Regions from separate parts of the Pseudomonas sp. TE3728 genome, predicted to be linked through region 1. Evidence: predicted binding sites of a transcription regulator. Region 1 holds the regulator's gene; each other region holds the start of a gene.
What was found. The regulator FliA, encoded in region 1, starts transcription of late flagellar genes. The targets are predictions, from matches to a motif close to CTAAAGTTTNNNNNNNNNNNGCCGNTAA.
Positions count from the first base shown of each region.

Region 2: flgM (flagellar biosynthesis anti-sigma factor FlgM) is a predicted target of FliA. The motif match lies at 5,057-5,084, and genes of this name have one in related genera.
Region 3: motA (flagellar motor stator protein MotA) is a predicted target of FliA. The motif match lies at 2,187-2,214, and genes of this name have one in related genera.
Region 4: ACZ89R_RS17145 (methyl-accepting chemotaxis protein) is a predicted target of FliA. The motif match lies at 1,767-1,794, and genes of this name have one in related genera.

Region 1 is NZ_JBWBQT010000001.1:5,997,442-6,004,755, forward strand. Features, by position in the region: gene flhB (flagellar biosynthesis protein FlhB) at 1-305, shown strand, start outside; gene flhA (flagellar biosynthesis protein FlhA) at 513-2,642, shown strand; gene flhF (flagellar biosynthesis protein FlhF) at 2,654-3,982, shown strand; gene fleN (flagellar synthesis regulator FleN) at 4,099-4,929, shown strand; gene fliA (RNA polymerase sigma factor FliA) at 4,926-5,666, shown strand; gene ACZ89R_RS26485 (chemotaxis response regulator CheY) at 5,835-6,206, shown strand; gene ACZ89R_RS26490 (protein phosphatase CheZ) at 6,237-7,025, shown strand; gene ACZ89R_RS26495 (chemotaxis protein CheA) at 7,097-7,314, shown strand, end outside.
Region 2 is NZ_JBWBQT010000001.1:5,832,643-5,839,956, forward strand. Features, by position in the region: gene ACZ89R_RS25690 (sensor histidine kinase) at 1-45, shown strand, start outside; gene ACZ89R_RS25695 (glutamine synthetase family protein) at 440-1,681, shown strand; gene ACZ89R_RS25700 (MFS transporter) at 1,753-3,135, shown strand; gene ACZ89R_RS25705 (flagellar brake protein) at 3,344-4,090, opposite strand; gene ACZ89R_RS25710 (flagella synthesis protein FlgN) at 4,179-4,646, opposite strand; gene flgM (flagellar biosynthesis anti-sigma factor FlgM) at 4,694-5,020, opposite strand; gene flgA (flagellar basal body P-ring formation chaperone FlgA) at 5,190-5,951, opposite strand; gene ACZ89R_RS25725 (chemotaxis protein CheV) at 6,033-6,965, shown strand; gene cheR (protein-glutamate O-methyltransferase CheR) at 7,012-7,314, shown strand, end outside.
Region 3 is NZ_JBWBQT010000001.1:4,764,711-4,772,024, reverse strand. Features, by position in the region: gene motB (flagellar motor protein MotB) at 241-1,263, opposite strand; gene motA (flagellar motor stator protein MotA) at 1,267-2,118, opposite strand; gene ACZ89R_RS20845 (HDOD domain-containing protein) at 2,274-3,806, shown strand; gene ACZ89R_RS20840 (rhodanese-like domain-containing protein) at 4,067-4,882, shown strand; gene asd (archaetidylserine decarboxylase) at 4,901-5,761, shown strand; gene ACZ89R_RS20830 (molecular chaperone) at 5,994-7,314, shown strand, end outside.
Region 4 is NZ_JBWBQT010000001.1:3,917,314-3,924,627, reverse strand. Features, by position in the region: gene ACZ89R_RS17155 (NorM family multidrug efflux MATE transporter) at 1-639, opposite strand, end outside; gene ACZ89R_RS17150 (LysR substrate-binding domain-containing protein) at 796-1,716, shown strand; gene ACZ89R_RS17145 (methyl-accepting chemotaxis protein) at 1,902-3,878, shown strand; gene ACZ89R_RS17140 (aldose 1-epimerase family protein) at 4,143-5,357, shown strand; gene pdxR (MocR-like pyridoxine biosynthesis transcription factor PdxR) at 5,400-6,899, opposite strand; gene ACZ89R_RS17130 (benzoate/H(+) symporter BenE family transporter) at 7,053-7,314, shown strand, end outside.

The DNA.
Region 1 (7,314 bases):
AGTACGACCCGGACAAAGGCAATGCGCCGGTGCTGTTGGCCAAGGGTAGCGATTTCCTTGCCTTGAAAATCCGCGAAATCGCCGTGGCCAACAATGTGCTGCTGCTCGAATCGCCGGCGCTGGCGCGTTCGATCTACTACTCCACCGAGCTGGAGCAGGAAATTCCCGGTGGGCTGTATCTGGCGGTCGCCCAGGTACTGGCCTACGTCTACCAGATTCGCCAGTACCGCGCCGGCAAGGGCAAGCGTCCGGATCCGCTCCAGGATGATTTGCCGATTCCACCGGATTTGCGGCGGGATTCTTAAACGCGGAAAGATCGCAGCCTCGTTGCACTCGACAGCTCCTACGCAGCTCCTGCTTGCGCCCTGTAGGAGCTGTCGAGTGCAACGAGGCTGCGATCTTGAAAACACCTCTATTCCAAACCCCGGCAAAAGTTGGAAGGCTTCTTGCAATAGCCGCCCTGCGCCTGCTTCAGGCGTCAAAGATTTGCTTTAAAGGAACGGGGAAAACCGGTGGATCGCTCTCAGTTAATCAGCACTGCACGCACAAACGTTGCCGACCTCAGTCGGGGCAATCTGGGCGTGCCGCTGTTGCTGCTGGTCATGCTGGCCATGATGATGTTGCCAGTGCCGCCGTTCCTGCTGGACGTGTTTTTCACCTTCAACATTGCCTTGTCCATTGTCGTATTGCTGGTCTGCGTGTACGCCTTGCGACCGCTGGATTTTGCGGTGTTCCCGACCATTCTGCTGGTGGCGACGTTGCTGCGACTGGCGTTGAACGTGGCCTCGACACGGGTGGTAATGCTCCACGGTCAGGATGGCCATGCCGCCGCCGGTAAGGTGATTCAGGCCTTCGGTGAGGTGGTGATCGGCGGCAACTACGTGGTTGGTATCGTGGTCTTCGCGATTTTGATGATCATCAACTTCGTCGTGGTGACCAAGGGTGCCGGACGGATTTCCGAGGTGAGCGCGCGTTTCACCCTAGATGCGATGCCCGGCAAACAGATGGCCATCGATGCCGACTTGAACGCCGGCCTGATCGATCAGAACCAGGCGAAACTGCGCCGGATGGAAGTGGCCCAGGAAGCCGAGTTCTACGGTTCCATGGACGGTGCCAGCAAGTTCGTGCGCGGTGACGCCATCGCCGGCCTGCTGATTCTGTTCATCAACCTGATCGGCGGCATGGCGGTCGGTATCTTCCAGCACGGCATGACCTTTGGCGATGCCGGTCGGGTGTATGCCTTGTTGACCATCGGTGACGGTTTGGTGGCGCAATTGCCATCACTGCTGTTGTCGACTGCCGCTGCGATCATGGTGACCCGGGCTTCCGGCTCGGAAGACATGGGCAAGCAGATCAATCGTCAGATGTTCGCCTCGCCGAAAGCCTTGGCAGTGGCCGCTGGCTTGATGGCGGTGATGGGCCTGGTGCCAGGCATGCCGCACTTCTCCTTTCTCAGCATGGCAGCCTTGGCAGCCGGCGGCGCGTACCTGTTCTGGAAGAAGCAGAACACGGTCAAGGTTCAGGCTCTGCAAGAGGTCAAGCGTCAGCAGGAACTGTTGCCGTCGCCGGCCCGCGCTCAGGAAACCAAAGAGCTTGGCTGGGATGACGTGACCCCGATCGACATGATCGGCCTGGAAGTCGGCTACCGCCTGATCCCGCTGGTGGATCGCAACCAGGGTGGTCAGTTGCTGGCACGGATCAAGGGTGTGCGTAAAAAGCTCTCCCAGGACCTGGGTTTCCTGATGCCGACCGTACACATCCGCGACAACCTCGACCTGGCGCCAAGCGCCTACCGCCTGACCCTGATGGGCGTGATCCTGGCCGAGGCCGAGATTTACCCGGACCGCGAACTGGCGATCAACCCGGGGCAGGTCTACGGCACGCTCAACGGCATTACCGCCAAAGATCCGGCTTTTGGTCTGGAGGCGGTCTGGATCGAAATCAGCCAGCGTGCCCAGGCGCAATCCCTCGGCTACACCGTGGTCGATGCCAGTACAGTCGTGGCAACCCACTTGAACCAGATTTTGTACAAGCACTCCAGCGAGCTGATCGGCCACGAAGAAGTCCAGCAACTCATGCAATTGCTGGCCAAGAGCTCACCGAAACTGGCTGAGGAGTTGGTGCCGGGGGTGGTTTCGCTGTCGCAGCTGCTCAAGGTCTTGCAAGCATTGCTGGCCGAACAGGTGCCGGTACGGGACATTCGCAGCATCGCCGAAGCCATCGCGAACAACGCCGCCAAGAGTCAAGATACTGCCGCTTTGGTGGCCGCGGTGCGCGTCGGCGTATCCCGTGCAATCGTGCAAAGCATTGTAGGCACTGAGTCGGAGCTGCCTGTGATCACCTTGGAGCCAAGGTTGGAACAAATATTGCTCAATAGTCTTCAGAAGGCAGGACAAGGCTCGGAAGAGGGCGTTCTGCTGGAGCCAAGCATGGCAGAGAAACTGCAACGTTCGTTGATCGAAGCGGCGCAGCGTCAGGAAATGCAAGGTCAACCGGTGATTCTGCTGGTGGCCGGTCCGGTTCGCGCGATGCTCTCGCGATTCGGCCGACTGGCAGTCCCGGGTTTGCATGTGTTGGCTTACCAGGAAATCCCTGACAACAAGCAAGTGACCATCGTTGCGACAGTAGGGCCCAACGGCTGAGGTAGTGGTTTATGCAAGTTAAGCGTTTTTTCGCCGCCGATATGCGTCAGGCCATGAAACTGGTTCGTGATGAGCTGGGCGCTGATGCCGCCATCATTGGCAATCGCCGGATTGCCGGCGGTGTCGAGCTGACGGCTGCCCTGGATTACAAATTGTCGGCGCTGGCCCCGCGTGTTCCGAACATGGAGCTCGAGGACGAGCTGCGCAAGACCCAGTCGCGGATCGTGACCGCCCAGGCCGAATTGAGCCTGCGTGGCGATGGCGAGAGCGACAACAGCACCAATCGCCAATTGTTCGCCGGCCTGCCGCTGACCGCCGCCGAGCCGCTGATCGAACCGACTTACGCTGAACCTCGTCGTGCTGCACCAGCCCCCGCGCCAGCCTCCGGTGGAGTTGACCCGCGAGCCTTCGATTCGATGCGTTTCGAGCTCAACAGCTTGCGTGAACTGATGGAAGTGCAACTCGGCTCGCTGGCCTGGAATCAGCTGCAAGGCAGCCGTCCGGCCCAGGCCAACCTCTGGCGTCGCCTGCAACGCATCGGTCTGTCCGGCCCGTTGTCGCGCGATCTGCTGGCACTGATTACCGATATTGATGAACCCCGTCAGGCCTGGCGCATGTTGCTCGCGCACCTGGCGCGGATGATCGCCACTCCGGAAGTCGAGCCATTGGAAGAGGGTGGTGTGATTGCCATGGTTGGCCCGGCAGGCATGGGCAAGACCACCACGCTGGCCAAGCTCGCAGCGCGTTATGTGCTCAAGTACGGCGCGCAAAACATCGCGCTGGTGAGCATGGACAGCTATCGCATCGGCGCTCAGGAACAGCTCAAGACCCTGGGCCGCATCCTCAACGTGTCGGTCACCCACGTCGACCCGGGCCAATCGCTGGTGCAGGCGCTGGAGCCTTTGCTGCGCAAACGCGTAGTGCTGATCGATACCGCCGGCCTGCAAGCCAGCGATCCAGCACTGCGCATGCAGCTCGAAAGCCTGGCCGGACGGGGCATCAAATCAAAAAATTATCTGGTCTTGGCAACCACTAGCCAGAAACAGGTTCTAACCGCCGCTTATCACAGTTACAAACGTTGCGGCCTTGCCGGCTGCATCCTGACTAAACTGGATGAAACGGCAAGCTTGGGCGAGGTGTTGAGCCTGGCCATCAGTCATGAACTGCCGGTGGCTTACCTGACCGATGGCCCGCGGATTCCGGATGATTTGCATCTGCCGCGTCGTCATCAGTTGGTCAGCCGTGCCGTTAGCGTGCAAATGCAGGAAGAACCCAGCGAAGAAGCCATGGCTGACATGTTCGCTGATATTTACCACAGCCCGACCAAGCAGGTTGGCTGAGGTACTAATGAACAGTTTTTGTACCTACATCGATGGTCTGCCATGCATTGTTCAGTTGGTGAACGCGCAGCCAGTAATGTGGCCTCCGTCTAAGTAAGACAAGGTAAAGAAATAACATGGGCAGCATGCATCCCGTACAGGTGATCGCGGTGACCGGCGGCAAAGGTGGCGTCGGGAAGACTAACGTGTCAGTGAACTTGTCCCTGGCTCTAGCTGAGCTCGGCCGGCGCGTCATGCTGCTGGATGCCGATCTGGGACTGGCGAACGTCGACGTCCTGCTGGGACTGACACCCAAACGCACGCTGGCCGACGTGATCGAAGGCCGCTGTGAGCTGCGCGACGTGCTGTTGCAAGGACCCGGCGGCATACGCATCGTCCCGGCGGCGTCCGGCACCCAGAGCATGGTTCATTTGAGCCCGGCCCAGCATGCCGGCCTGATCCAGGCCTTCAGCGACATTGGCGACAACCTCGACGTATTGGTGATCGACACCGCTGCGGGCATTGGTGACTCGGTAGTCAGTTTCGTTCGTGCTGCCCAGGAAGTGCTGCTGGTGGTGTGCGATGAGCCGACCTCGATTACCGACGCCTACGCGCTGATCAAATTGTTGAATCGCGACTATGGCATGAACCGCTTCCGCGTCCTGGCCAACATGGCGCAGAGCCCGCAGGAAGGCCGCAATCTGTTCGCCAAGTTGACCAAGGTCACGGATCGTTTCCTCGACGTCGCCTTACAATACGTTGGTGCCGTGCCTTACGACGAAAGCGTGCGCAAGGCCGTGCAGAAGCAGCGTGCTGTCTACGAAGCCTTCCCGCGTTCCAAGTGCGCCCTGGCGTTCAAGGCCATTGCGCAGAAGGTCGATACCTGGCCACTGCCGGCCAACCCGCGTGGGCACCTGGAGTTTTTCGTCGAGCGCCTCGTGCAACAGACCGCAGGACCCGTCCTATGACAGCCAGTGGTTACAACCTCTACAAGAAGTCGGCACGTGACGCGCAGTACGAGCTGATCGAGCGTTACGCGCCACTGGTCAAACGCATTGCCTACCACTTGCTGGCGCGTCTGCCGGCCAGTGTCCAGGTCGAAGACCTGATCCAGGCCGGGATGATCGGCCTGCTTGAAGTATCAACCAAATACGACGCCAGCAAAGGCGCGAGCTTCGAGACGTACGCGGGCATTCGAATCCGCGGCGCGATGCTCGATGAAGTGCGCAAGGGGGACTGGGCGCCACGTTCGGTTCACCGCAATACCCGTATGGTCAGCGACGCAATTCGCTCGATTGAAGCTAAAACCGGCCGTGACGCTAAAGATCACGAAGTTGCGGCCGAACTCCAATTGAGTCTCGACGATTATTACGGGATTTTGAACGACACCCTCGGTAGCCGGTTATTCAGTTTCGACGATCTGTTGCAGGACGGCGAACACGAAGGGCTGCACGAGGATGGCGCCAGTGCTCATCTCGAGCCGTCGCGCGATCTGGAAGATGAACGCTTCCAGGCGGCGCTGGCGGACGCGATTGCCAATTTGCCGGAGCGTGAGCGACTGGTGTTGGCGCTGTACTACGACGAAGAGTTGAATCTCAAGGAAATCGGTGAGGTCCTGGGGGTCAGCGAATCGCGGGTCAGCCAGTTACACAGCCAGTGCGCGGCCCGTTTGCGGGGGCGTTTGGGGGAGTGGCGAGCGCGCTGACAGGCAGTGTGGAGACACTGCGAACGAGGTGGGTACGGCATTTTGCTGCATCGGCCACGGCCCGTTGTAATCCATGCAACTGTTGAGTGTTACGCCGAATTGATTGAACGGCGCGTTCAGGTGCTGCGCGCGTTTTAAGACTGCTTGGAGGTCGAATTGGACAAGAATATGAAAATCCTCATCGTTGATGACTTCTCAACGATGCGGCGGATCATAAAAAACCTGTTGCGTGACCTTGGGTTCACCAACACGGTCGAGGCGGATGACGGTATTACCGCGATTCCGGTCCTCAACAGCGGGAGCATCGACTTTCTGGTAACGGACTGGAACATGCCCGGCATGACCGGTATTGATCTGCTGCGCCACGTGCGTGCCGATGAAAAACTCAAACACCTGCCGGTGTTGATGGTCACGGCCGAAGCCAAGCGCGAGCAAATCATCGAAGCCGCTCAGGCGGGTGTGAACGGCTATGTGGTCAAGCCATTCACGGCTCAAGCGTTGAAAGACAAGATTGAAAAGATCTTCGAACGCATCGGTTGATGTGCAAAGCCAGTCCGTCACGGGGGAGCTATGGAGCATAACGAATCTTCACAGGGCGATTTTGAGTCGACCCTGAAAAAACACGCGGTCGAACTGGTCGAAAGCCTTGAAAAAGGCAGGTTCGGCGACGCTGTGCAACTGATCCATGAGCTCAACCAGACCCGTGACCGCGGCCTGTATCAGGAAGTGGGCAAGCTCACCCGCGAGCTGCATAGCGCGATCGTCAATTTCCAGATTGACCCGCACATGCCGCAAGCCGAGGAAGTGTCTCAGATCACGGATGCCACCGAGCGCCTGGGGTATGTGGTCAAGCTGACCGAGGCCGCAGCCAACCGCACCATGGACCTGGTGGAAAACGCCACGCCGCTGATCAACAGCCTGAGCGACGAAGCTCAGGCGCTGAGCACGGATTGGGGACGGTTCATGCGTCGCGAAGTCGGGGCTGAAGAGTTCCGTGAACTGGCCCGGCGGGTCGACGGTTTCCTGACCCGCAGCAGTGAAGACAACCGCGTCGTGTCGAGCAACCTCAACGACATTCTGCTGGCCCAGGATTACCAGGACCTCACCGGTCAGGTGATCAAGCGCGTGACCCAGTTGGTCACCGAAGTTGAAAGCAACCTGCTCAAGCTCGTGCTCATGGCCAGTCAGGTCGACCGCTTTGCGGGTATCGAACATGACCGTGAAGCGATGCTGGCTGAAAAAGATCCGCAAAAACATCTCTCTCAGGGTGAAGGTCCGCAGATTCATGCCGATAAAAGAGAAGACGTTGTGTCCGGTCAGGACGATGTGGACGATTTGTTATCCAGCCTAGGATTTTAGAGTTTTAGCATTCTAGAGTTTTAGCATTTTAGGTTTTTTAGGTTTTTAGACCTTTAGGAGCACCCCCCTTAATGAGCTTCGGCGCCGATGAAGAGATCCTTCAGGATTTCCTGGTTGAGGCCGGCGAGATTCTAGAGCAACTGTCCGAACAGCTGGTCGAGCTTGAAAGCCGACCGGATGATGCGGATTTGCTCAATGCAATTTTTCGCGGTTTTCACACTGTAAAAGGGGGCGCCGGCTTCCTCCAGCTCAACGAGCTGGTGGAGTGCTGTCACATCGCCGAGAACGT
Region 2 (7,314 bases), 160 kb from region 1:
GGCGGCCCCTTGGGCGGTGGCGTGTTCAGCCTGTATCTCCCCTGACAGACACAATCCCCGTAGAAGCTGCCGAAGGCTGCGATCTTTTGATCTTGCCTTTAAAAAGCAAAGTCAAAAGATCGCAGCCTTCGGCAGCTCCTACAGGTACGGTGTGGTCAGGGCAGGAAACGGTGGTGCTGTCAGGGCGTGATTACGGGGACCATGTTGTTCAGGCCAGGATCGCAGCCTTCGGCGGTTCCTGCACCTTTTTGTTTGACGCTGCTTGATATTCCGAACAGCCGAAGCCTATTTTGTACGGGTCGCCGTTCGCGGCTCGTACAACAACAAGGATTGCGTCATGACAACCGATGGCCATCGTTCACTCGCGCAGCGATTGACGGGCATTGATGAGATTGAATGTGTCACGCCGGACCTGAACGGCGTACCACGCGGCAAGGTGATGACTGCCGAAGGATTTCTTGAAGGGCGGCGTTTGCAGATGGCGCGGGGAGTGCTGCTGCAATGCATCATGGGCGGTTATCCGCCGGCGCGCTTTTACGGCAGTGATGATGGCGACCTGGCGCTGGTGCCTGATCCCGCGCAGATCCACCGTTTGCCCTGGAGCCCGCAGCCTCGGGCGCTGGCCATTTGTGATGCGGACGAACTGACTGGCGAGAGCTCGCCATTGTCGACCCGCGGCCAACTCAAGGCTGTGATCGCTCGATATGCCGCCCTCGGTCTGGCGCCGGTGGTGGCGACCGAGCTGGAGTTCTTCGTCTTTGCGCCCAACCCTGACCCGACGCATCCCTTCCAGCCACCACTGGGCCTGGACGGTCGTCGCGAGGACGGTCATTCGGCGTTCAGTGTCAGTTCCAATAACGGCTTGCGGCCGTTCTTCAATGAAGTCTATGAATGCATGGCGGCGTTGGGCTTGCCGCGCGATACCTTCATGCACGAGATGGGCGTCAGCCAGTTCGAGATCAACCTGCTGCACGGCGATCCGCTACTGTTGGCCGACCAGACTTTACTGTTCAAGCATCTGCTCAAAGAAGTGGCGCTCAAGCATGGCCTGACCGTGGTCTGCATGGCCAAGCCGTTGGCGCACACACCGGGCAGTTCGATGCATATTCATCAGAGCATCGTCGAGATCGGCACCGGGCGTAACGTGTTCAGCGACAAGGCCGGCGAGCCGACCGCGACCTTCCGTCATTTCATCGGTGGCCAGCAGGCCGGTCTGGCGGATTTCACTGCGCTGTTTGCGCCGAACGTGAACTCCTATCAGCGCCTGTGCCATCCTTTCGCATCGCCGAACAATGCCTGCTGGTCCCACGACAATCGCGCGGCCGGACTGCGCATTCCGGCCAGTTCACCGGTCGCTCGTCGGGTCGAAAATCGCTTGCCGGGGGCCGATGCCAATCCGTATCTGGCGATCGCCGCGAGCCTGGCGTCAGGGTTGTATGGCATCGAGAACAAACTGGAGCCGAGCGAGCCGATCCAGGGTGAGTTCGTTGTGCCGGATAATCTTTCGTTGCCGTGTACCTTGCATGCCGCTCTCGAACGTCTGAAACGTAGCCAATTGGCGAAGGAACTGTTCGGCAAGGAGTTCATCGAAGGCTACATCGCTTCGAAGACCATGGAGTTGACCAGCTTCTTTGATGAAATTACTCCCTGGGAACGGCGTGTTCTAGCAGCCCAGGCCTGACGACCCGTCGCCGTCGGGCTATCGTTTGTCGATAGCCCGATACTCACTGCAAGGAGCCGCTCGGAACGCCGATGCGCCAAATCTTGAAATCTTTTCGGGGGCTGTATTTCGCCTCGCTGATGATGTTGATCGGCTCGGGCCTGTTGAGTACTTACCTTGCCCTGCGCCTGGCGGCCGATAAAGTCGATAGCCTGTGGGTCGGTGCGTTGATGGCGGCCAACTATTTCGGCCTGGTGCTGGGCGGCAAGATCGGCCATCGGCTGATTGCCCGGGTCGGGCATATTCGAGCTTATTCAGCCTGCGCCGGGATCGTCGGCGCGGCAGTGCTGGGCCATGGCTTGGTGGACTGGTTGCCCGCGTGGCTGTTCCTGCGGGTGATCGTCGGCCTGGGCATGATGTGCCAGTACATGGTGATCGAAAGCTGGCTCAATGAGCAGGCAGAAGCCAATAAGCGTGGGGTGGTGTTCAGCGGCTACATGATCGCTTCGTACCTGGGGCTGGTGCTGGGTCAGCTGATTCTGGTCATGCACCCGGGCCTGGGCCTGGAACTGCTGATGCTGGTCGCACTGTGTTTCGCCCTGTGCCTGGTACCGGTGGCCCTGACGCGGCGGATTCACCCGGCGCCTTTGCACCCGGCGCCGATGGAACCACGCTTCTTCATCAAGCGTGTGCCGCAGTCGTTGAGCACGGTGTTGGGGTCGGGTTTGATCGTCGGTTCGTTCTACGGTCTGGCGCCGCTGTATGCCTCGCAGCAAGGGCTGTCCACCGAACAGGTCGGTCTGTTCATGGGTAGCTGCATTTTTGCAGGCCTGGTGGTGCAGTGGCCGTTGGGTTGGCTGTCGGACCGCTATGACCGGGCGCTGTTGATCCGCTGTTTCGCGTTCAGCCTGGCGTTGGCCGCGTTGCCGCTGGCAATCATGCAGCAGGTGCCGCTGGAGGTGCTGTTCATTGCCGGGTTCCTCTGCTCGTTGGTGCAGTTCTGCCTGTACCCGTTGGCGGTGGCGTTCTCCAACGACCACGTCGAGGGTGATCGCCGGGTGTCGCTGACGGCGATGCTGCTGGTGACTTATGGTGTCGGCGCGAGTATCGGACCGTTGGTAGCCGGGGTGTTGATGAAGCTGTTCGGCAGTCAGATGCTCTATGCCTTCTTCAGCTTCTTTGCGCTGGTGCTGGTGTGGCGAATTCGCCCCAAAGCGGTCACCAACCTGCATCAGGTGGACGATGCTCCGCTGCATCACGTGGCTATGCCGGACAGCATGTCGAGCTCGCCATTGGTCGCTTGCCTGGACCCGCGAGTCGATGAACAGGTAGTGCAGGATCAGATGCAGAACCCGGTCAACCCGGAGGCTGATTTCAATCCGGATGCCGAGCCGGAAACCGAAGCTGAAACAGATTCGGAACCCGAAGACCCTGACACAGGTCGCGAGCAAAGCTTTACCGAAGCGCGGCCTTGACCAAGGCATAGAAAATGCCCCTGCTCTCACGAGCGAGGGCGCTTTTTTATGGCCGGACACTGATCTCCCTGTAGGAGCTGCCGCAGGCTGCGATCTTTTAAGATCAAAAGATCGCAGCCTGCGGCAGCTCCTACAAAAGCAGTTTGCAGTACCCAAAAAAACGGGCAGTCACCGCAAGGGACTGCCCGTTTTTTATGGGCGTGGCGTATCAGAAGTCGTCTTTATCGAAACGCCGCGCTTCGCGCTGAAGCTGATAGACGAACCGCTCGACCTGGCGCTGCACCAGGCCGCTCATGTTGTGAAAACGCACGCCGGCGAAGGTGGTGTTGATCTTTTCTTCGAAATGCAGGTAACGCAGTTCGACCGGTGCCGTCATGCTGCCGAAGGGCAGGGCAGCGACGAAGCGGTCATAGACCTGGCCCAGTTGCAGGCTGGCGGTGATGTCGCCCTCGAAGCGCAATTTGCAGCCGGTGGCGGAGATGTCCAGCAGTTTGCCGCTGATGGCCGATTTGAGTTTGTCGCCACCCAGATCGACGTTGACCAGTTGCGCCAGCTTCAACGCGGCGCGGAAAGCATTGCGGCGCTGGTGATAAACCACCTCATCGGGCAGCGCGCCACGGTAGCAGCGGCCATCGCCGGAGTCGTCGATGGTCAGCGGGCCATTGCTTTCCCAGGCGATGCGCACGCCGTCGTGGAAGCCTTCGACCTTGAACGGTTCGCCGGCCAGCAGAAAACGTTCGCCATCACGCGGAATCATTTCGTCCAGGGCGATCATGTTGCTGTCACGGTCGATGTCCACCAGATAACTCTGGAAGCGCTGGCTGCGCTCATGGAACGTGATGATCAGCGGGTCATGGCTGTCTTGCAGCTGACGCAGATTGCCGGAGATTTCCAGGGGCGTAGTGAGCACCTTGGGTGGCTGCGGAGCATCTTCCGCGTTTAAGGCATTGAACACGGGGCATCAATCTCCAGACAAATATGACTACTGGCTAGCATTCTGCCAGCATGTTTCGCGTCTTGATAGAGCGTGCTCATTGAAAGGCTCAAGCCTGACTGAGCGGGCGTGGTTTTGCGAGTTTGGAGGTTGAACCGCGGGCATCGTAGAGCGCTGGCGGCTCGCCGCCGGTGAGGATTTTCAGCTGGTTGGCCGTGGCGGCCTGCTGCACCAGAATCGACTGGCCATTGTTAACGTTGGCGGCCTGGCACTGGGCCAGGAGGTCGGTTAGCACATCGCTTTGTGCCAGCAACTGATCGCCAATGCTCGAATGGCTGGCAAGTTGCTCCAGGCCCTGGCGATTGGTCGGCAGGTTGAGATTGGCGAGGATTTCACTGCGCTTGCGGCCATGCTGCTCAAGCAAAATGATCAATGCCTGTTTCTGCGCCAGAATCTCTTCGAGCAGTGGCATGTCGCGACCGTGCAGGGCCAGGGACTCGGTTTGCAGCAGCTCCAGCAAGTGTTGCGCCGGGGCAAAGTCGTCGATGATCAGTTGCAGTAAATTAGTGTCGTGCATGGCTGGCCTTGGGTTTTAAGCGTCCAAAAGCCTGGCGCGGCCGTGGCCTAGCGCTGGGCTTCGAAGTTGAGCAGTTTGCTGGCTACACGGTTGCTGTCGACTTTATAGCTGCCATCGGCAATCGCTGCTTTCAACTCGGCCACGCGGGCGTTGTCGACGGCAGGCTGATCGCGCAGCTTGTCAGTGACCTTCTGCAACTGTTGAGCCTCATTGCTGAGGTGTACCGATTCCCCGCTTTTGGTGGTACTGGCCTGCTCGGCCGGGGTAGTCAGCGGCGCGGATTGGCCGGCTTCGGCGGTTTCCTTCGCGGCGCTGGTACGTGTACTGCCCGTAAGTGACGAGGAGCTGTTTAAACGACTGAAATCGATGACCATGACAAAAAACCTCTGGGTATTTGGACGCTTGCCATGTTTTCGGCTCTTCTTGTGAAAACTTTAGGCCCATTTATCAATGAGCTTGCATGCGCCAGCGTGTGTCCTGCATGCGGCACAGTTTAGGCAACAGCCCAGTGGCGCGCCATCTCTTCACAAACTACATGGCCGCTTACATGGAAACTTCCACCTGGCCGGGCGCGGTGACTTGCGCCTTGATGACCCGCTGGGAGTTGAGGTTTTTCACCCGAATCTGTTCGCTCATGCCGCCATTGGACAGCGCTTCACCCGGCATACGCACACTGAGCGTACCACTGCGGGCGGTAATCACCACCTGATCGCCCTTGCGAATGACTTCCGCCTGTTCGAGATGCACTAGGGTAATGACCTGATCAGCGACCATTGGTCGGGTCAGTTTCTGTCCGATCGCTTGATCGACGGAAGTCAGAAAACCCTGATTTATCAGGCTGATATCGCGTTCGCGAAGGGTCACGTCCTGAGGTTCGATAATCCCTGTGCGCTTGAGCGGACGAGTGGTGGTCACGATGTCGCGAAACAGCCGTACTTGAGCGGGTACGAAGACTGTCCAGGGGGAGGCACCGTCGCAGCGAACCTTGACCGTAACCCGGCCCAGAGGCCTCGCGGGGCTCTCGAGGGTGGCTGTCAATTCCTTGTCACACATAGGCATGCGCAGGCGCGGATCGAGCTGGTTGACCTCGATTTCGTAGCGTCCTTGCGTTTGACTGGTGGCCAGATAGTCTTCTACGGTGAATTCAAGAAAGCCCTGAGTGACGCCGATAAGCATGTCAGGCAAGGTAACCGCGTCAGCAAGGGCAGGGCTGCCAGCGTTGAACAGGCAAACGGCCGACATCGCACAGAGTAATCTGCGGCAGGCTGATGTCAGGTGTCGAAAAAATGTCGGTTCTGTGTTCATAAGAGTTAAAAAGCAAGCGCCGTGCCGTTTAGTGAAGAATGTGCGTCGCAACACACTTAGCGTTGGTGTAGGAGTCTGGGCATGGCTGGTGTAATGGATTCGGTGAACCAGCGCACGCAACTGGTAGGGCAGAATCGCCTTGAGCTGTTGTTGTTCCGTCTCGACGGTCAGCAGCTGTATGGGATCAACGTGTTCAAGGTTCGTGAGGTGCTGCAATGCCCCAAACTGACCCTGATGCCCAAGTCCAGTCCTGTCGTGTGCGGTGTGGCGAATATTCGGGGGGCGACCATTCCGATCCTGGATCTGGCGATGGCGACCGGTTCCGGAGCGCTGAAAGATCAAAGCAATCCCTTCGTGATCATCACGGAGTACAACACCAAGACTCAGGGTTTCCTGGTTCGGTCGGTAGAGCGCATCGTCAACATGAACTGGGAGGAGATTCATCCGCCACCCAAGGGCACCGGGCGCGATCACTACCTGACGGCGGTGACTCGGGTCGACAATCAGTTGGTCGAAATCATCGACGTCGAGAAGGTGCTGGCGGAAGTGTCACCGACACCGGAAGCGATTTCGGTGGGCGTGGTGGATGTCGAGACTCAGCACAAGGCGTTGTCCTTGCGCGTACTGACGGTTGATGACTCATCGGTGGCGCGCAAGCAGGTGACCCGTTGCCTGCAAACCGTCGGCGTCGAAGTGGTGGCGTTGAACGACGGCCGGCAAGCGCTGGATTACCTGCGCAAGCTGGTCGACGAGGGCAAGAAGCCGGAAGAAGAGTTCCTGATGATGATCTCCGACATCGAGATGCCGGAGATGGACGGGTACACCCTGACGGCCGAGATCCGCAACGACCCACGCATGCAAAAGCTGCATATCATCCTGCATACTTCGTTGTCGGGTGTGTTCAATCAGGCGATGGTCAAGAAGGTCGGGGCCGATGACTTCCTGGCCAAATTCCGTCCTGATGACCTGGCATCCCGGGTAGTCGACCGGATCAAAGCAGCAGATAACAGCTAGGGGCCTTCTGCCCTTGGCGGTCAACACGATTTAAGAGGCGGCATCTTTGTCTACGGGTAATTTGGATTTCGAACAGTTCCGGGTCTTCCTGGAAAAAGCCTGTGGCATTTTGCTCGGTGAAAACAAGCAATACCTGGTCTCGAGCCGTCTCAACAAACTGATGGAGCAGCAGGGCATCAAATCATTGGGTGAGCTGGTTCAGCGCATCCAGACCCAGCCGCGCAGTGGTTTGCGCGAGATGGTGGTGGATGCCATGACCACCAACGAAACCCTGTGGTTTCGTGACACCTATCCGTTTGAAGTCTTGAAGAACAAGGTCTTGCCTGCAGCGATCAAGGCAAGCCCCGGC
Region 3 (7,314 bases), 1.2 Mb from region 1:
CCTTAAGCCGAATGAGGATACAAATCGCGATGCCCATGCCATCCCCGGCGTGAGCAAACGCAAACTGCCGAGTACGTTAGCAAGAGGAAAAAGGGATTTATGTAGGATGCATCTTGATATCCCATCCGAACCTTCCGGCGTTTCAGAATGTTACGTCTGCGACCGAAGGGGCAGCGAATACTGATGTGGAGCAGCGTACAGGCACAAAAAAGCCGACATCGCTGTCGGCTTTTTTGTAGGTCACTGCTTGGGGGCTGGTTTCGGCACCGGATCATCAAACAGATTCAACCGCTCCCGAAGCTCATGTGCCGGAAGCGGCTCCTTATCCGCCGGCAAGGCATTCGGATCGGCTGGCGGCGTGGGCACTTCGCCCGGGCCGCCCTGCCCTTGCGTCGGCACTGGCGCAGGTTCGGCACCTTGCGAACCTTCGATGGCACGCTGGGCTTTCTTGGTCAGCACAACGATGTCGATGCGGCGGTTGACCGGGTTGAACGGGTTCTCCCGATCGAACAATGCCGACGAAGCGTAACCGACGACCCGCGCGACCTGAGCGTCCGGATAGCTGCCGGCGATCAATGCACGGCGAGCCGCGTTCGCACGGTTGGCCGAGAGTTCCCAGTTGCCGAAGTCGCCGGTGCCCGAGTACGGCTTGGCATCGGTGTGGCCGCTGATGCTGATCTTGTTCGGCACCGCTTTGATGGTGTCGGCCATGGCCAGCAGGATGTCTTCGAAATACGGCTTCAGACGCGCACTGCCGGAGTCGAACATCGGGCGGTTTTCGGCGTCCACAATCTGGATACGCAAACCGTCCTGGGTAATCTCGAAGAGAATCTGGTCCTTGAACTTCTGCAACTGCGGGTTTTCTTCGACCTTGTTCTGCAGCTCTTGCAGCAGCAATTCCAGGCGCTCTTTCTCAACCTGCTCGGCCATGCCTTCGACCTGTTCGGCGTCGATAGTCACCTTGTCCGGCTGAGGCTGGGATTTCACCTCGGGGTTGAGGGTGTTCTCCGGTGCCAGGGTCGGCGAGCCGCCCAGATCGATGATGTATGGCGTGCCGCTTTCGCTGAAACCGACCGGGTCCTTGAAGTAACCGGCAATGGCGATCTTCTGTTCCGGCGTTGCCGTGGACAACAGCCACAACACCAGGAAGAACGCCATCATCGCCGTCGCGAAGTCCGCGAAGGCGATTTTCCAGGAGCCCCCGTGATGCCCGCCCGCGTACTTTTTGACGCGCTTGATGATTATCGGCTGGTTATTTTCCATGACTTAGCGACCGCGAACCGCTTGTTCCAGCTCAGCGAAGCTAGGACGGTGCGCCGGGTACAGAACCTTGCGACCGAATTCCACTGCCAGCGATGGCGGCATGCCGGAAGCCGAAGCCACCAGCGAGGCCTTGATGGCTTCGTAGACGTTCAGTTCTTCCTTGGCATCGTGGCCCAGAGCGTGGGCCAGCGGGCCAAAGAAACCATAGGCCGCGAGAATACCGAAGAAGGTACCTACCAGAGCTGCACCTACGTGCAAGCCAATCATTTTCTGGTCGCTTTCACCCAGCGAAGCCATGGTCACCACGATACCCAATACCGCCGCAACGATACCGAAACCCGGCATGGCATCGGCGATGCCGTTGACGGCGTGGGAGGGGTGATCCAGGTCTTCCTTGAGGCTGGTCAGTTCCATGTCGAACAAGCCTTCAAGCTCATGGGGAGCCATGTTGCCGGAGGACATGATTCGCAGGTAATCGCAGATGTACGCCGTCATGCGGTCATCTTTCAGGACTGCCGGGTACTTGGCGAAGATCGGGCTCGCAGCGGCATCTTCGATGTCGCCTTCGATTGCCATCATGCCTTCGCGACGGCTCTTGTTAAGAATCTCGTAAATCAGCCCCAACACTTCCAGGTAGAAGGTGTGGTTGAAACGCGAACTGAACATGCCCAAAGACTTCTTGAGCACGTGCATCGTCATATGACCGGGGTTGGCCTGCAGGAATGCACCAAGGGCCGCGCCACCGATAATCATCACCTCGAAAGGCTGAATGAGGGCGGCAATCTTGCCGTGGGAAAGCACGTATCCGCCGAGCACGCTCGCGAATACGACGATGATGCCGATAATTTTAGCCATAGGTAGGAGAGCACTTACTGAGTCGGGTTCAAGGTCATATTCGGAAGTTAAAAAATCTCTTCTTCTCCTTATCGGCAAAACTGCGCCAGACTATAGCCAGATAAGGCGAAAAGCCAATTTGGCCCACGCAGGGATAGGTAAAGCAGCGTCCAGACATGGCTAACGAAACGAACGTCCCAACGCCAAAACCGACCACGCTCGAAGGCTGGGTCAAGCTGCTCGATGGTGTGCGCCTGCCGGTTCCGCAAGCCAGTCACGACCGCGTCTGCACAGCCATCCGCGATAGCCGCAGCTCGCTGCGCGACATTGCCGAAATGATGCAGGACAGCCCGGCCCTGGCCTTGAGTGTGATTCGCGAAGCCAATCGCCACACTCATGGCAGCATGGCCACGCCTGCTGAAAATCTTGAAGTGGCAATCAATCGGCTCGGTTTGAAACGTACCGAAGAATTGCTCGAGCGCTTGCCCGCCGAACCCCAATCGCAGATCCCTGTTGCCCTACGCCAGCTTCAGTTGATCAGCCAGCACGCCACTCAACAGGCCAACGGTTTTTTTGCCAGTCGCCTGGCGCGGTTGTGGCAGGACATCCACTGGGGCAGCCTGCTGTTTCTTTCGCCACTGTGGCCCATGGCGTTGACCCATCCGCAGTTGCTTGAAGAGTGGGAACTGCGGGTCATTCATAAAGGCGAGTCGGCGCGCAACGTCGAAAAGCAGTTGTTCGGCGTGCGTCTGCTGGAAATCTGTCTGGCACTGGTGGATGTCTGGCGTTTGCCGATCTGGGTCCAGCAGGGTTATCGGCTGCTGCTCAATGAACAACGCGAACTGGTGAAAGTCCTGCGCATTGCACGGGACGATGATCACCCGCTACGCCAACAGAATCGTCTCGATGACGACCCGACGTTGCGGCGCTGGCTTAATCAGCCCGCCAACACCGTGCTGCTGGCCAATGGTCTGGCGTTGTCGGCACAACAGGCCTGGGACAGTCCGCACTGTGAACGCTGGCAGTACCTGACCAGCCTTTATCTGCAAATGCCGATGGATGAAGTGCAGCAACAGTTGCACCAACAGGCTGCCAACAGCGCCCGGCAACATGCCATGCCGGACCTCTGGCACCCGGCCGAAGCGTTGATCTGGCCGGCGGGCATGAACCGCGTTCACGCCGGCTTGCTGCCGGCCCCGGCGCCCACCGCCGAAGACCTGGCGAAGTGGCGTAAACAATGCGCCGAATTGCTGGTGGAGCCGAGCCGGTTTACCAATGCCATGCACTTGACCACATCGGCCCGAGATGCCCTGGTGGCGTGTGGCATGCGGCGAGTGATGATCCTGATGGCCGATCGCACACACGCCAATTTGCGTGTGCACCAGATTGCCGGGCTACCCAAAGAAGTGGCCGGCCTGAATCTGGCGGTCAGCCAGAGTGCTGTGCTGCAGCGGCTGCTCGCACAACAGGCTCAGGTGCGCCTGACGCCGGCCAACAATGCCCAATTCTCGGCCCTGTTGCCGGCCAGCCTGCGTTCGCAGTTCTGCGGTGAACACCTGCTGCTGCGCTCCCTGGTCAACAATGGTCGAGTGATCATGATCGTGGTGGCGGATCAGGGCGGCGGGCCGTTCTCGGAAATCACCGTGCAGGCGTTCGGCAAAACCGCGCAGTGCATTGAAAAAGCCCTGCACAGTTTTAGCCAGCGCTAGGGGCTGATGCCAGTCAGTTAAGTGAAGATCAAGACCTGTGGCGAGGGGGCTTGCCCCCGCTGGACTGCGAAGCAGTCCCAAAACCTGCAACCTCGTTCTACCCAGGCACACCGCATGCAGCGGATTTGCGACTGCTTCGCAGCCGAACGGGGGCAAGCCCCCTCGCCACAGATTCAGTTATTTCCTGCGCCGAAATAACTGATAACAGGCCCTCATGACGCTGCGCTACAATCCTCCCCTTTGTGCTCTGGAGACCTCACATGTCTGACTTCTCTGGCTTGGCGCTGGTGATCGAGCCGAGCGACCTGCTCCCGCGTCTCGACTCCCGCGAACTGATTCTGGTGGACCTGACCAGCAGCGCCCGCTATGCCGCAGGGCATATCCCCGGGGCACGCTTTGTCGATCCAAAACGCACTCAACTGGGTCAGGCGCCTGCGCCAGGCCTGCTGCCGACTCAAGCCGCGCTTGAAGCATTGTTCGGCGAACTGGGACACAACCCCGAGGCGGTCTATGTCGTCTATGACGACGAAGGCGGCGGTTGGGCCGGGCGCTTTATCTGGCTGCTGGATGTCATCGGCCACAGCAAGTATCACTATATCGATGGTGGCCTGAAGGCCTGGCTGGCGGAAGGCATGCCCATGTCGATCCAGATCCCGCCAGCGGTCGGTGGACCAGTCGCCCTGACGCTGCACGACGAACCCACCGCCACCCGCGAATACCTGCAAAGCCGTCTCGGTGCCGCTGACCTGGCGATCTGGGACGCACGCGGGCCGCAGGAATACTCCGGCGAGAAAGTGCTGGCGGCCAAGGGCGGGCACATTCCGGGCGCGGTCAATTTCGAATGGACAGCCGGCATGGATCAGGCACACAACCTGCGCATCCGCACCGACATGCCAGAAATCCTGAAACAACTCGGTATCACCAAAGACAAAGAAGTCATTACCCACTGCCAGACCCACCACCGTTCTGGCTTCACGTATCTAGTAGCCAAGTCGCTCGGTTATCCGCGAGTCAAAGGTTACGCCGGCTCTTGGGGCGAATGGGGCAACCATCCCGACACGCCCGTAGAGATTTAAGTTTTTCAAGGACAGTTAATGAATAAGCGTTTGTTTATCCTCAGCCAATACCTGCTGCCCCATCACTTGCTCTCGCGACTGGCCGGCTGCATTGCCGAATGCCGCGTGCGCTGGTTCAAGAACGCCTTAACCGCCTGGTTCGCCAAGCGTTATCAAGTGGACATGTCCCAGGCACTGGTCGAAGACCTGACGGCTTACGAGCACTTCAATGCATTCTTCACCCGCGCCTTGAAAGACGGCGCTCGCCCGCTGGACGAAACCCCAGGCGCGATCCTCAGCCCGGCCGATGGCGCCGTCAGCCAGCTTGGCCCGATCGAACACGGTCGCGTTTTCCAGGCCAAGGGTCACAGCTTCAGCGTGCTGGAACTGCTGGGGGGTGACGCGGCCAACGCAGCGCCATTCATGGGCGGTGATTTCGCCACCATTTACCTGTCGCCCAAGGATTACCACCGCGTGCACATGCCGCTGGCCGGCACTCTGCGCGAGATGGTCTACATCCCTGGCCGCATCTTCTCGGTCAACCAGACCACCGCTGAAAACGTACCTGAACTGTTCGCGCGCAACGAGCGTGTGGCGTGCATTTTCGACACCGAACGTGGCCCGATGGCCGTGGTGCTGGTGGGCGCGATGATTGTGGCGTCGATCGAAACTGTCTGGGCCGGGCTGATCACGCCGCCAAAACGCGAACTGAAAACCTTCCGTTACGATGAAGCCGCCCGTGCGCCGATCCATCTGGAAAAAGGCGCGGAGCTGGGTCGCTTCAAACTCGGCTCTACGGCTGTCGTGCTGTTCGGGCCGGATCAAGTGAAATGGGCTGAAGGACTGGGCGCTCTTTCGCCAGTTCAGATGGGCCAGGGCATCGGCTTGCCAAGCGCCTGATCCCGGGCCCGCCGCCCCGAATTTCTTCCGGGCGGCACATCCCCCTGTAGGAGCTGCCGAAGGCTGCGATCTTTTGATCTTGATCTACGGCGCGCTCTGAAAAAAGATCGCAGCCTTCGGCAGCTCCTACGAAGGCAAGCGTGACGCAAATATCGCGATACTCCCTCCGCGTTCATAGCTGCTACAGTCAAGTCATTCACTGCCCATTTCCCGGTCGGAGTTTGTCTACGGCATGAATGAGACCAATCCTGTCCTGCTGCTACGCGCACCGATCCCGACGCAGTCGCGTCTGTCTTTCTGCGAAGCCACGCCTCGCGACCTCAAGCGCTGGATCGCCAACCTGCCCAAAGCCAACATCGGCGAAACCGCTCGCCAGTTGTATCAAGGCTTGAGCGAACTTAATCAACTGCTCACACCCAGCGATAATCGCCTGCAATTGCTCGAATTGCTGCGGCCCGAGGTGTATTACGTCTGCAAGCATCTGGAGCGGCATTTCCTGCATCAGGCCATTGTGCTCGACGAGCGCTCGCGCAAGATCGCCAACCTTTGCCAGGCGCTGCAGAGCCACTTGGCGATCGGCTACAAGCAAATCGTCATTCGCGTCACGCCGCGCTTCACTAAGGATCGCGCGCCGCTGCTGACCCAGGCTTTGCAGCGGGCAATCCATTGCCTGAACGGCGCATTGATCCGCGCCACTGAACTCTATTGCCCGGTGCCCGAAAACCTGTGGCTGGAACTGCATCAGCTGTATCGGATTGGCTGTCAGTTCCAACTGCAAAATCTGAGTGTGCGCGATGAACTGGCCAGCCAGACGCAAAAGCTGAGCATCGAGCAAACCTATGTCGTCGCCCTTCTGCTGGGTGCTTCACGCTGCAATCAGCTGCGCCAGAACCAGATCGCCCGGCTCGCCGAGGTGCTCGAACCCTGGAGCCAGTGGATCAAGCTGCAACCGGCCAAACCGGACAACGGGCTGTTTGCCATCGCCCCGGATCTCGACACCGGGCCGCGCTACCGCTCCAAATTCCTCGCCGAACAACAGGAGCGTTTGCTGGGGATCGACCCGCAACCCTTGGTCATGGCCATCGAAAACCATCTGCAGCAGTCGGCCGACAAGGTATCGCCGTTGCCCATGCCGGTGGGGCTGAATCTGGATACGCTGCAACACCTGCATGCCGCCTGGGGCCAGGCCGCCGAGCGCAGTTTCCAGCGCACTGTCGGCCACGGCACGTTGACCCTGTGCGTGGGTATGAGCGCTTTGCACTTTTATCTTGGCGGGCAACGCTCGTTCAACGACATCCTGAAAAAACCCGGCGCCCGCCCCGCGCAGTTCTCGGCGACCGACCCGACAGCTCGCGCCAAAGACCAATGGCGCCACGCCTTCGACGCCGCCCCTCATGGCACGGCAGACACGCTGCTGCCCTACGAAGAGATCGAATACCCGCACCTTCAAAACGATGACAGCCACGAGGCATCCGACCGCCAGCAGCATTTCCCGACTTATGTGCTGCCAGTGATCAATCACAGTCCTGGCGGCTATTGCCTGGCCTGGCCCG
Region 4 (7,314 bases), 2.1 Mb from region 1:
ACGAATATGCAGCGCGAGCGCCAGCGCCATCAGGTTGGCAACGATCGCCGTGACCAGACCGATGCCCACCAGACCCATTTTCGGCAGGCCGAACATGCCAGTGATCAACGCATAGTTGAGCAGGAAGTTGGCCACGGTGCCGGCGAGGCTGATGACCATTACCGGTGTCGCCCGGCCGATGGCGCTGGTGAAACCGCGCAGCGCCATGAAGCTCAGGTAGCCGGGCAGGGCGAACGGCAGGATCAACAGAAACTGGCCGGCAGCCTGGACGTTGGTTTCGGTCTGGCCGAACAGCAGCAACACCGGTTTGAGGTTCCACAGCAGCAAACCCGCCACCAGCGCCATTAACCAGGCCAGCCACAAACCGGCCTGGGTCAGCCGCGCCGCGCCGATAATGTCGCCCGCGCCCTGACGGATCGCCACCAGGGTGCCGACGGCGGCGATCACGCCGATGCAGAAAATCGATACGAACGAATACGTCGCCGCGCCCAGGCCGCCGCCGGCCAGTGCTTCGGGGCTCAGGCGCGCCATCATCAACGTGTCGGTGAGGACCATCAACATGTGCGCCAACTGCGAGGCAATCAACGGCCCCGCCAGCCGCAGGATGGCCCAGAGTTCACTACGCGCTGGATGCTGCATGATCATCACGCTCGATATCAAAGAGAACAGGAAACGTCGATTCTCGGCGCTCTGCGGGGTTTGCACAAAGGGATAAAAAGGATGGGTGGCATGATTAAAACTCATGCTGTGGAGTTTCTGATAAGTTGGTGCGATCGCGCTAAAGGAGCCTGCCTGATGTCCCGTCGTCTTCCTCCCTTGTATGCCCTTCGAGCATTCGAAGCAGCAGCGCGGCATAGCTCGTTTACCCGCGCCGCCGAAGAACTGTCGATCACCCAAAGTGCGGTCAGTCGGCACATTCGTACGCTCGAAGAGCATTTCGCCTGTCGGCTGTTTCATCGCAGCGGGCGCAACCTGCAACTGACCGAATCGGCGCGGCTGATCCTGCCCGGCATTCGCGAAGGCTTCACCGCCCTCGAGCGGGCCTGCAATACCTTGCGTGCCGAGGACGACATTCTGCGCATGAAAGCCCCATCGACCCTGACCATGCGCTGGCTGTTGGCGCGGCTCAGTCGTTTTCGGCACCTGCGACCGGGCAACGAGGTGCAATTGACCAGCGCCTGGATGGACATCGATAGGGTGGACTTCAACCATGAACCCTTCGACTGCGCCGTCATCCTCAGCAACGGACATTTCCCCCCGGACTGGGAGGCGACTTTCCTGTTCCCCGAAGAGCTGATTCCGGTGGGTGCGCCGAATCTTCTGAAGGATCAACCGTGGGACGTTGCACGCCTGGCCAGTACCGAGTTGCTGCACCCGACGCCGGACCGCCGTGACTGGCGCAATTGGCTGGAGCGCATGGGCCTGACCGATCAAGTCTCGCTCAAAGGTGGGCAGGTGTTCGACACGCTGGAGTTGGGCATGATTGCCGCCGCCCGAGGTTACGGCGTGTCCATGGGCGATTTGCTGATGGTGGCGGAGGATGTTGCGCAGGGACGTCTGAGTTTGCCGTGGCCGACGGCCGTCGCCAGTGGTGAGAATTATTATCTGGTTTGGCCGAAAACCCGCCCCGGCGGCGAACGTTTGCGCCGCCTCAGCGATTTCCTGCAGGGCGAAGTCCGGGCCATGGAATTACCGGATGTCGAACGCTTGGGCTGAATCGATGGAGCCGCCGCAATGGCGGCCTTGAGCCATATCCCCGTTAATTACTCAAGTATTCAGCTTTGCCGCCGAAAATCTGCTGATAGGACCTTCGTGCAGGTTCCGCGTTTTCCCCACCATCAGAAATTTTGCCGAGTGTGCGATGGGATCAGAATGATCCGGCCACTGGGTCAGGAGCTGTCATGTCTCAACCTCGTGCTCGGATTGCCTCACAGCTGGGTCTTGCGCTTGCCGTGATTCTGGCGATTGTCATCAGTGGCAGTACCGTGTTCGCCCTGCGCTCGCTGGATACCGCGAACCTCGCCACCCGCGAAGAGCATCTGGCCAGTGAGGCCCGCTTGCTTGCCGATCAGTTGAGCACCTTTCACGGCACTTTGCGTGAAAGCACCCAGCGCCTGGCCGGTCTGTTCGAGAAGCGCTTCAGCGCCGGTTTGAGCGTGCATCCGGATGAGCCGGTGAACGTGGCGGGTGTGCAGACCCCGGGCCTGCACTTGGGCAGTGAAGTGTTGAACAACAACTTCGCGGAAGTCGACGAGTTCAAGCAGATGACCGCAGGCGTCGCGACCGTATTCGTGCGCAGTGGTGAGGAGTTCATTCGGGTCAGCACGAATGTCACCAAACAAGACGGCAGCCGTGCTATTGGCACGCTGCTCGACCACGCGAACCCGGCTTACGCCCGTTTGATGGCGGGGCAGAGTTATGTGGGGCGAGCGTTGCTTTTCGAACGCTTCTACATGTCGCAGTACACCCCCGTACGCGACAGCAGCGGCAAGATCATTGCCGTGCTGTACGTAGGATTCGATTACACCGACGCGCAGAACGCGCAGTTCGCCAACCTCAAACGCTTCCGCATCGGCCAGACCGGCTCCCTGGCGTTGCTGGATGAACAAGGCAAATGGCTGGTGCCGATTGCCGGTGTACAAGCGCTGGATCAGGCGGTCCCGAGCATTGTCGGTCTGGCCAAGACGCCGGGCAAAGGCGACTTCTGGAACGACACGTCGCAAGATTTTTACAGTGTTGCCGTGCCGTTCGAAGGCGGGCCGTGGTCGGTGGTGGCGAGCATGCCGAAAACCGAAATCCGCGCGGTGACCTGGAGCGTCGGTATTCAATTGGCGATCGGCAGCCTGCTGGCGATGTTGCTGGCAGTCGGCTCGGCTGTCTGGTTGCTGCGCAGCAAACTGGCGCCACTGGGTGATCTGGTGCGTCAAGCCGAAGCCTTGGGTGCCGGTGATTTGAGTGTGCGCCTGAACGTGTCGAGCAATGACGAAATCGGCCAACTGGCCCGCGCCTTCAACCAGATGAGCCAGGCCCTGTCGACCATGGTCGAGCACATCCGTAAGGCCTCGGGAGAGGTCAACAGCCGTGCCCAGGCGTTGTCCGGTTTGTCCGGTGGCGCTTATGAAGGGATGGAACAGCAGTCCGGCGAAATCACCAGCATGGCCGGCGCCGTAGAAGAATTCAGCGCCACCTCGTTGAACATCGCCGACAATATGGGCAACACCCAGCGACTGGCGCAGGAAAACGCACAGCAAACCCAGATCGGTCGTACGTCGATGGACGAAGCGTCCTCATCCCTGGAGCAAATCGCCGGTGCACTGAACAGCACCGCGACGGTGATCAATACCTTGGGGCAGCGCTCCCAGGAAATCGGCGGCATTGTCGGGGTGATTACCGCGATCGCCGAGCAAACCAACCTGCTGGCGCTCAACGCCGCCATCGAAGCCGCCCGCGCCGGTGAACAAGGTCGTGGGTTTGCGGTGGTGGCCGATGAGGTGCGCAACCTGGCCTCACGTACCCGCCAGGCCACAGACGAAATCTCCGGGATGATCCAAAGCATTCAGCAGGAAACCGGCAACGCCATTAGCACCATGGAGCAGGGCAACGTGCTGATGCAGGAAGGCCTGTCGCGCAACGCCAACGTCGCTTCGGCGCTGGCACGGATCGATGAACAAAGCCGTTCGGCCGGTCAGCAATTCGCCGCCATCACCACCGCGACCCAGGAACAAAGCAGCACCGCGACCTTGCTCAGCAGCAATCTGCAAAGCATCGCCTTGGCGAACAGTGAACAGCGCGAAGTGGTGTCGAACCTGGCTGTGACTGCTAAAGAGCTGGAGAAGCTGGCGGCGGACTTGCGGCATGAGGTTGACCGGTTTCGTTGAGTCGCTGCCGAAATCGCCATCGCGAGCAGGCTCGCTCCCACAGTTGATCTCGGGTGTTCACAAATTTTGTGTTCACTTCGATCCAATGTGGGAGCGAGCCTGCTCGCGATGGCATCGACTCAATTCCCGATTTGCCAAATCTGCGGATCAATTCCTCTCTAGTGGTCGTCCTTGGAATTTAGCACCAGTGTCTCGATTTTTATGCTTGCTGAAACGTTTCTTCAAGTCTATAAAATTGGCACAACTCCAAGAAAGGCTGCTGCCATGACCCCGCTCAAACTCTTCGTTGCCCTCAGCGCACTGTCCGCTGCATCCCAAGCCTTGGCCTGGGATTACGTCCTGCTCGACACTGACAAAGCCGCCCAGAACTGGCAAATCACCAGCCAGCAACTCGGCGTGAAAACCGACAAACCCTTCAGTGTCACCCTGCGCACTTTGCACGGGGGGCGGCAGGAGGGCGTCAGTATCGTCGACATCGATAACGGCACAATGAAACTCTCGGTGGTGCCGACTCGTGGCATGAACGTCTTGCAGGCCTCGGTCGGCAATGTGCGCATGGGCTGGGATTCGCCGGTCAAGGAAGTGGTCAATCCAGCCTTCATCGAACTCAACGGCCGCGGTGGCCTGGGCTGGCTGGAAGGTTTCAACGAACTGGTCACCCGCTGCGGCTACGAATGGGTCGGCCACCCCGGCATCGGCAACGGCGAACTGCTGACCCTGCACGGTCGCGCCGCCAACATTCCTGCGAACAAAGTCACCCTGCACATCGATGAAAAACCGCCGTACGCCATCACCCTGCGCGGTGAGCTGAAAGAGCAGGCGTTCAAGAAAGTCGACTTCTCCGTCGCAACCGAACTGGTTACCGAACCCGGCAGCGTAGCGTTCGCCCTCAACGACACCCTGACCAACAACGGCGACTATCCGAAGGAATACCAGGCGCTGTATCACAGCAACTTCAGCACCCCGTTCCTGGAACAGGGCGCCCGCTTCGCCGCGCCGGTGAAACAGGTGTCGCCGTTCAACGACAAGGCCAAAGGCGATCTGCCGGACTGGCAAACCTACCGCGCACCGACCAAGGACTACGACGAAACGGTTTACAACGTGGTGCCGTATGCCGATGCCAAGGGCGATACGTTGACCGTGCTGCATAACAAGGCCGGTAGCCTGGGGGTTTCGGTCGGCTTCAATACGCAAACACTGCCCGTGTTCTCCCTGTGGAAAAACACCGATACCCAAGGCCAGGGCTATGTCACGGGGCTGGAGCCGGGGACGAGTTTTTCCTACAACCGCCGGTATCAGCGGCCTCTGAACCTGGTGCCGACGATTGGGCCGAAGGAACAGAAGCAGTTCGGGATCAGCTACAGCTTGTTGGCGGATAAGGCGGCTGTGGATAAGGCGTTGCAGCGGGTGAGCGAGATTCAGGGTGGGCGGGAGACTGAGGTGCGGCAGACGCCGTTGGTTGATCTGACCAAGGGGTGATGCTGACTCTATGCCTTGGGCCACTGGCCGCTTGACGCTGCTCTACCTGGTTTTCAGCGCATTGGCCAGGCGCAGCATGGCGGCTTCGATTTCATAAGCGGTCAAGGACGAGTAACCCAATAGCCAACCTTGTTTCTTCTGATCGCCGGCGTACAACCGGCTGAGGCCGGAAAGCCGCACGCCCGCGCTGGCTGCCTGGCGGATGGTTTTTTCCTCCGACCAGCCATCATGCAGCAGGCAGGGAATTTGCAGCCCGCCCTGGGGGCGCAAGGCGGTCACGATGCCGTCCAAATGCTTGCCAATGGCGTCGAGCATGATGGTTCGGCGCCCGGCATAGAGCTTGCGCATGGCCCGGACATGGGCGTTGTAATGGCCGTCTTCCATAAAACGCGCCAGGGTCAGTTGCAGGATTTGGGGCGTATGGCCGTCCATCATGCTGCGCGCGTAGGTGAAGGCTTTGATCAACTCGTGGGGCAAGACCATGTAGCCCATTCGCAACCCGGGGTAGAGGGTCTTGCTGAAGGTGCCGAGGTAGAGAGTGCGCTGGTACTTATCGAGGCCCTGCACGCAGGCGGTCGGCTGCCCGTCGTAATGAAACTCGCTGTCGTAGTCATCTTCGAGGATCCACTTGCCCTTCTCTGCGGCCCAGTTGATCAGCTCGAGCCGGCGTTCCAGCGGCAAGGTCGCGCCGGTGGGGTATTGATGAGAAGGCGTGACATAGACGCAGTTGGCGCCGCTGCGATCGGCGTACAGCAGGTCGGTGCGTATGCCCAGTTCATCGACATCGATGGGCAGAACCTTGGTCTCGGCGGTTTCAAAGGCTTTCCTGGCACCAAAATAACCCGGGTTTTCCAGCAGGATCGGTTTGCCGGCGTCCACCAACAACTGCGCACACAGAAAGAGGGCTTGGCGAGTGCTGCTAAGCACCAGGATCTGGTCGGCGGAGCACTTGGCCCCACGTTCGAGGTTCAAGTAGGTGGCGATGGCCTTGCGCAGCGGCTCGGCACCTTGCGGGTCGCCGTGCAGCAGCACGTTGGCGCGATAGTCCTTCATCACCTGGCGTTGCAGGCGCTCCCAGACATCGGTGGGGAAAGTGCGGGTTTCCGGCAGGCCGGTCGCAAACGCCTTGATCACCTGCTGATCAGTCACACCGCCACTGTCGAAGATCATCCGCCCGCGCTGGCTCAATCCAGCCCCCGGTGCCGCCTGGTTGCTTTTGACTTCTTGCGCCTTGATGCGTCGGCGGGCTGCGCCGCGCAATTCGGTACCCAGCGTTTCACAGACATAACTGCCAGCCCCCTCGCGCCGCACGATAAAACCGTCGCGGTGCAGTTGCACATAGGCGTTCTCAACGGTATCGCGGGCAATCCCCAGTGACTTGGCCAAAACCCGAGTCGCAGGCAGCTTCAAGCCTGGGTCAAGGGCGCCTTCGAGGATCAATGCACGTAATGCGCGTTGAATCCGCTGGTGCAGATCCAACAGCTGAAACTCGACATCGCTGAGGCGCATTTTGAGCGTTTCCAGTTCGAACGTTCTAGCCATGCGGTCTGCCCTGATTGAATAAATTGGCCTGTAGTAGCAGGCCATCCTATCCGTAGAATCCGCCCCTCGCCACTGCCTCTGCGCTCGGTCATTTCAGCGCTATAAATCCCCTCGCCCGGGCCAACACCTCGTTTTGCAAGGAGCAAAGCAATCGTGTCTTCTTCAGCATCCCCATCGCCCCTGCGTTTACGCGATCTTCTGCATCCGATCGTCGCCGGGCTGATTTCAGTCATCGTCAACTATGGCGGCACGTTCATCCTGGTTTTTCAGGCTGCCAAAATCGCCGGGCTCAGCCCCGAGATGACAGCGTCGTGGGTATGGTCGGTGTCAATTGGCGTGGGTATTACCGGGCTGTTTCTCAGTTGGGTGAGTCGTGAGCCGATCATCACTGCCTGGTCGACACCCGCCGCGGCCT